DNA from 2 places in the Halomonas sp. BM-2019 genome. Region 2 is predicted to be linked to the other one. Evidence: riboswitches for the same ligand, from Rfam matches in the RefSeq annotation. Region 2 holds a riboswitch; the other holds the start of a gene.

Region 1 (3,376 bases), 2.0 Mb from region 2:
GGCGAGCACCCCGGCGGAAAGACTCCCCAGGGTGATCCAGCCCGGCAGCACCGCGCCGAGCAGGCCCGCCACGCCTCCTGCCACCGCGGCGAGCGGCGACATGCGCCGCCACAGGCCCAGCAGCACCGGCAGCAGGATGGCGGCGCACAGCAGATCGGCGATCAGGAACAGGCGCAGCACCGAGAAGCCCTGCAGGGCCACCCACACCACCGGCAGCATCAGCGCCACCGTGACCCAGCGCGCCGCCCGCACCGAGAGCCCCTGCCGGCCGGAGCTTGCCACCGCCATGGAGGCGATGGCGTTCTGCAGGGTATCGACGCTGGAGGCCACCAGGGTGACCGCCAGCACCAGGGCCGGCAGCGCCAGCCAGGCCGGCGCCGCGGAGAGCAGCGCGAAGAAGGGAATCGGCGGCTCGCCCAGGGGCAGCGCGTGCATCGCCGCCACGATGCCGAGCCCGCCGATGGCCATCACCACCAGCAGGCTGCTGGCCCCGCCCAGCAGGGCCCCGCGGGCCAGGGCGCGATCGTCCTCGGCGGCCCACACCCGCTGCCAGTAGCCCTGGTGGAAGAGGTTCGCCGCGGTGACGGCGATCACCAGGGTGAGCGCCACGGAGAACGCGCTGCCGGCGGGAACGGCGGGCATTACCGCCTCGGCCGGCATGGGGGGCAGCCACCACCAGGCCACGCCGCCCACCAGCACCAGCAGGACCAGCAGCAGCCAGGCCTGCCAGCGGTCGGTGGCGAGGCTCGCCCGCAGCCCGCCCAGGGTGGTGTAGACCAGGGTGACCGCCGCCACCCCGAGGATCACCAGCGCCGGCGGCACGTCCGAGAGCAGCGCGGCGATGGCGCCGATGGCGGTGAGCTCGGCGGCCAGGAAGATCGCCATGTAGGCCACGGAGACGCAGGAGACCCAGCGCCGCACTCCGGCACCGTAGCAGGCCTCGGCGAACTCGCCGATGCTGCGCCCCTTAGGCAGGTGGCGGCGGATCGCCGGGCCGTAGAGCCCCAGCACGATGAAGGGCAGCGACGAGCCGATGGCGTAGCCGGCGAGCGCCACCGGCCCCACGAAGGCGCCGATCTCCGGCGGCGCGAAGAGGATCCAGGCGCCCATGCTGGAGGCCAGGAACGACAGGCCGATGGCCTGGGCGCCCTGGGAATTGCGGGCGGTGACGTAGTCATCGAGCCGACCGTCGGCCCGGCGGGCCCGCAGGCCCAGGAACGCAAAGCACAGGAGCGCCGCGCCGAGCACGGCAGACGTCAGGTAGGGCATGTCGCGCTTCCTCCGCCGGCATGAACCGGATCAGGTTCCAGGGTCGGCGCTTGGCCCTCTCAGCCCCCGCGGATGCGGCGGGACTCCCCTGGCGACAAGTGGATGTATTGTAGGGATCCTTCTTCGAGTCACGGCCGGCCTGGCCGATAGCGGAAGGAACGAGGTTCATGATAGCGCATGCGCTTGGTTCGAACGACCACCGCCTAACTCCGGTATCGCCCCTGGGCACCGCCGATCAATCAAGCACCAAACTGGGACCGAGACCTGGGGAAGAATCACGGCGATAACCCGGTGAACTGGCTATGGTGTATCTGGAAGCGGTCGAGCCCATAGCACGAATTGACCGTGGCGCCTGCCAACACAACCATCCAACGGGAGAGGTTTGTCGTGAAAACTCAACGATTAGTGAGAAGCTGGATTGCGGGAGTTGTGCTTCTGGCGGTATCGGCCGCTGTCTTGGCGCAGTCGGAGGACCGGCACGTGGTGGTGCTCGCCACCGGTGGCACCATAGCCGGGGCCGGGGCAACCGCCGCCGACAGCGCGACCTACGCCGCCGCAACGGTACCAGTCGATAAGCTACTGGCGGGCCTGCCCGAATTGGAAAATCTTGCTCGGGTCAGCGGAGAGCAGGTCTTCCAGATCGCCTCCGAAAGTTTCAACAACGAGCATCTGATCACCCTGGGCCAGCGCGTGTCGGAGTTGACCAAGCAGGACGATGTCGACGGTATCGTCATCACCCACGGCACCGATACCCTAGAGGAGACCGCCTTCTTCCTGAACCTGGTGGTGCAAACCGACAAGCCCATCGTGCTGGTAGGCTCCATGCGCCCCGGCACCGCCCTGTCCGCCGACGGCGCCCTGAATCTCTACGGCGCCGTGAGCGTTGCGGCCAGCGAGGACGCCAGAGGCAAGGGGGTCCTGGTGACCATGAACGACGACATCCTGAGCGGGCGCGACGTCAGCAAGAGCATCAACATCAAGACCAGCTCTTTCCAGAGCCAGTGGGGCCCGCTCGGAATGGTGGTCGAAGGGCGCAATTACTGGTTTCGTGACCCGGTCAAGCGCCACACCACTTCATCCGAGTTCAACATCGATGATATCGACTCCCTGCCAGCCGTCGATATCGTCTACGGCTACGGCAACATGAACACCATTGGTATCGAGGCCTACGGCGAGAGCGACATCGCGGCACTGATCCATGCCGGTACGGGTAATGGCTCGGTGGCGGCACCAGCGGTCGATGCCTTGAAGGCGCTGCGTGACCAGGGGGTGATGATCATCCGCTCTTCCCGCGTGCCCGCCGGGTTCGTGCTGCGGAACGCCGAGCAGCCCGATGACGACTACGACTGGGTAGTGGCCCACGACCACCGCCCGCAACAAGCTCGTATCCTGGCCATGGTGGCCCTGACGATGACCGATAACAGCGAGGAGCTGCAGCGGATCTTCTGGGAGTATTGACCGACTGACAGCAACGGCACGCGAACACAAGGGCTGGGGCCGGCGGCTCGCAGCCCTTGTCAGGCGAGGCCAATCTGTCAACACGAACTCGCCACTTGGTGCCTCCCTTAGACCTCCCGCGGCACCCGGCCCATCAGGTAGAACTCCTCGTTGGACGGGGTGCCGGCCAGGGTGACCAGGCGGTTGGACATACCGAAGAAATCGCGTAATTCGTCCTGCCGATGGGCCAGCATCTTGAAGACGTTGGCCACAAAGCCGCCTTCTCCTGTACCGCCAGATTCACGTCGCTGAGGTTCCGTGACAGGTCATGTTATGCCGGCCGCGCCTCCTCGAAGAGTTCCGCTGGCATTGGGTGTTCGAGCTCCCAGATCATGGCAATGGGGCGATCACCCTCATACCCGTTTAGCGCCTTGGCCGGGCCTAAGAAGATAAAGGGTGCCGTCTCGCCCTCGATACGCTTGGTCAAACGAGCGAAAAAAAGAATCGTGTAGCCGCGGTCTCCAAAGTGGAGATAGTTCTGGCCCGTCGAACTGGCCTGTGTGGTATTCGACTGGCTCTCCCAATGCAGCAACGTTCGGCTGATGGGATAGTCGCGATAACGTGTGGTGGGCGAAAAGTCACCGTCGTCTTTGTGGAAAGTGACCAAGTG
Region 2 (3,376 bases):
CCTGGGTGGAGGCGTAGGCGGGGAGGACCTCCCGTCCACTGGCCTCCCGGGAGGAGGCCATCGAGTGGGTCAAGCGCTGCCCCAACCCGATGCCGGGCACCGAGGCCGAGATCGAGATCCGCCAGGTCTTCGAGGCCGAGGACTTCGGCGAGGCGTTCACCCCGGAGCTGCGCGAGCAGGAGGAGCGGCTGCGCAGCCAGCTACAGGAGAAGGGGTGAGCCGCCAGTCGGCACTACGGCGATCACAAGGCCATACTCGACCGAATCGGTAATCGCGGTAGTCCTCCTTATACCTCCTGATAGAGCGCGCCGCCCTTGTGGCGGAACTTCTCCGCCTGCTCCTCCATGCCCTTCATCACCGCCTCGGCGTCGCCGTCCAGGCCGTGCTCGGCGGCATAGTCGCGTACCTCCTGGGTGATCTTCATGGAGCAGAACTTGGGTCCGCACATGGAGCAGAAGTGGGCCACCTTGGCGGAGTCCTTGGGCAGGGTCTCGTCGTGGTACTCCCGGGCGGTGTCCGGGTCCAGGCCGAGGTTGAACTGGTCCTCCCAGCGGAACTCGAAGCGCGCCTTGGAGAGCGCGTTGTCGCGGCGCTGGGCGGCCGGGTGGCCTTTCGCGAGATCCGCCGCGTGGGCGGCGATCTTGTAGGTGATGATGCCGGTCTTGACGTCGTCCTTGTTGGGCAGGCCGAGGTGCTCCTTGGGGGTCACGTAGCAGAGCATGGCGCAGCCGAACCAGCCGATCATCGCCGCCCCGATGCCGGAGGTGATGTGGTCGTAGCCCGGGGCGATATCGGTGACCAGCGGGCCCAGGGTGTAGAAGGGCGCCTCGTCGCAGTACTCCAGCTGCTTATCCATGTTCTCCTTGACGAGGTGCATGGGCACATGGCCGGGGCCCTCGATCATCACCTGGACGTCGTGCTTCCAGGCGATCCTGGTCAGCTCGCCCAGGGTCTTGAGCTCCGCCATCTGCGCCTCGTCGTTGGCGTCGGCCACCGAGCCGGGGCGCAGGCCGTCGCCCAGTGAAAACGCCACGTCGTAGCGCTTGCAGATCTCGCAGATCTCCTCGAAGTGCTCGTAGAGGAAGCTCTCCCGGTGATGGTAGAGGCACCACTTGGCCATGATCGAGCCGCCCCGGGAGACGATGCCGGTGACCCGCTTGGCGGTGAGCGGCACATAGCGCAGCAGGACGCCGGCGTGGATGGTGAAGTAGTCCACCCCCTGCTCGGCCTGCTCGATCAGGGTATCGCGGAACACCTCCCAGGTCAGGTCCTCGGCCACGCCGTTGACCTTCTCCAGGGCCTGGTAGATGGGCACGGTGCCGATGGGCACCGGCGAGTTGCGCAGGATCCACTCGCGGGTCTCGTGGATGTTCTGCCCGGTGGAGAGGTCCATGATGGTATCCGCGCCCCAGCGGATGCCCCAGGTCATCTTGTCGACCTCCTCCTCGTGGTTGATGTTGCAGGGAATGATCGCCCGGCCCGCCGCCACCTCGGCGCGCACGAACTCCGGTGTGATCTCATCAACCAGGCGGGCGCCGAAGCCCTGGCCCGGGTGCTGGTGGCCCAGGATGCGCTCGACCTCTGCCGTGCCCAGGGCCTGGCGGCGCTGGTTTTCCCGGATAGCGATAAATTCCATCTCCGGGGTGATGATCCCCTGGCGGGCATAGTGCAGCTGGGTGACGTTCTTGCCTGCCTTGGCGCGCCGCGGCGTGCGGGTCAGGTCGAAGCGCAGTTGGGCGAGCGTCGGGTCGTTGGCTCTACGCTGGCCGTACTCGCTGGTGGGACCGTCGAGGAACTCGGTGTCGCCGCGCGCCTCGATCCAGGCGCGGCGCAGCTCGGGCAGGCCGCGGCGCAGGTCGATCTCGGCCGCCGGGTCGGTGTAGGGGCCGGAGGTGTCGTAGACCAGCAGGGGCGGGTTCTCCTCGTCGGCACCGGAGGTCTTGGTGGGCGACAGGCTGATCTCGCGGAAGGGCACGCGGATATCGGGGCGCGAGCCCTCGACAAAGACCTTGCGCGAGCCGGGCAGGGGCCGGATGGCGGCCTCGTCGACCTTGGCGGTCTCGGCCAGGAAGTGGGCGGTCTTGCTCATCTGATGTTCTCCCCAGGGGATATCGTGTCGATGTTTCAGGGAGGACAGCTTGGGGAGGACAGGGGCAGGGGAGGCATCCCGCTGCGTGTCGCTTGATCCCTACGCTGGTCCTAGCCAGTTCAGGTTCAACGGGATCCAGGCTTTCTCTATGGCGAGAGGCATGATCTCAGCCGTCGTCAACGGCACCCCGTCAAGCGCGTGGTCGGATGATCGGTCGATCATCAGTCTGACGCCGCCCGCCGGCCTGACCAGAACCAGCGGACGGATGGCGATGGAGCCAGCGCTACAGGGCGCGATCCAGCCCCATCTGCCAGAAATCGATTTCGAGGCGGATGGCGTCGCGGAACACCTCGGTCAGCTCGGCGAAGCGTGCCGCGCTCACCTCGGCGAGGCGTGCATCGAGCCAGGCGATCTCGGCATGCATGGCGGCCTGGAACTCGTCGCTTTCGTACATGGCGATCCAGGCGTCATAGGGGTTGGCGTCGCCACGCACCGTTTCCACCCGCTCGCCCAGCCAGTTGGCGATCACGCCGTAGCCCACCAGGCAGGGGGCCAGCGCCACGTGCAGGTCGAGCAGATCGCCGCGGTGGCCGGTGTCCAGCACGTAGCGGGTATAGGCCAGGGTGGCACGGGCCTCGGGCAGGGCGGCGAGCTCGGCCTCGGTGATGCCCCACTCGCGGCAGTAGCTCACGTGGAGGTCGAGCTCCACGTCGAGGATCGCCTTGAGGCCCTCATGGGCGTGGCGCAGGTCGCTGAGGCTGCGGCTCTTGTAGGCGGCCAGGGCGTAGGCCCGGGCGAAGTGGATCAGGAAGAGGTAGTCCTGCTGCAGGTAGTGGCGGAAGGCCTCGCCGTCGAGGGTGCCGTCGCCGAGGGCGCACACGAACTCATGCTCGATATAGGCGTGCCAGTCGTCCGCGCAACTGGCGGTCAGGTCACTGAAGCGATACCCCATCATGCCTCCGGTCTGTGGTCGATCCGGGGCGGGCAGGGGAAGGGTGGCCGGGAGGGGCGCTTGGAGGCGCCAGGACACCGCTTGATTCCTACGCCGGTACGAGCCGGATCAGGTTCCACGGGATCGGTGCTCGGGCCTTTGCCCCTGCGCCATCTCAGCCGGATTCACCGGCACCCCGTCAAGCGTGAGGCCCAGTCTAGCAGGTTGTGGGCGGGTTGCCAGGGGCGGCAAGGAAAATGGTTGGAAATAATTTCCATTTTTGCGTAATGGCGCCTCAGTAGAGCCGGAACTCCTGATGGCGGGGGTGCCCCTCCTGCTGCTGGATCACCTTGCGG

Evidence for each region. Region 2 has a riboswitch for thiamine pyrophosphate ahead of thiC (phosphomethylpyrimidine synthase ThiC). Riboswitches for the same ligand answer to the same signal wherever they lie in the genome.
Region 1: linked by a shared signal. The riboswitch ahead of J5F18_RS18080 (sodium:solute symporter) and the one ahead of thiC (phosphomethylpyrimidine synthase ThiC) in region 2 are both predicted to bind thiamine pyrophosphate.

Annotation. Positions count from the first base shown of each region.
Region 1 covers NZ_CP071922.1:3,649,005-3,652,380, forward strand. The annotation lists gene J5F18_RS18080 (sodium:solute symporter) at 1-1,269, opposite strand, end outside; TPP riboswitch at 1,259-1,369, opposite strand; gene J5F18_RS18085 (asparaginase) at 1,657-2,727, shown strand; partial or broken gene J5F18_RS18090 (alkylhydroperoxidase) at 2,835-2,927, opposite strand; gene J5F18_RS18095 (DUF3427 domain-containing protein) at 3,038-3,376, opposite strand, start outside.
Region 2 covers NZ_CP071922.1:1,497,093-1,500,468, forward strand. The annotation lists gene J5F18_RS07545 (hypothetical protein) at 1-17, shown strand, start outside; gene J5F18_RS07550 (hypothetical protein) at 90-218, shown strand; gene thiC (phosphomethylpyrimidine synthase ThiC) at 287-2,089, opposite strand; TPP riboswitch at 2,169-2,289, opposite strand; gene tenA (thiaminase II) at 2,373-3,041, opposite strand; TPP riboswitch at 3,110-3,229, opposite strand; gene J5F18_RS07565 (lipid A biosynthesis acyltransferase) at 3,316-3,376, opposite strand, start outside.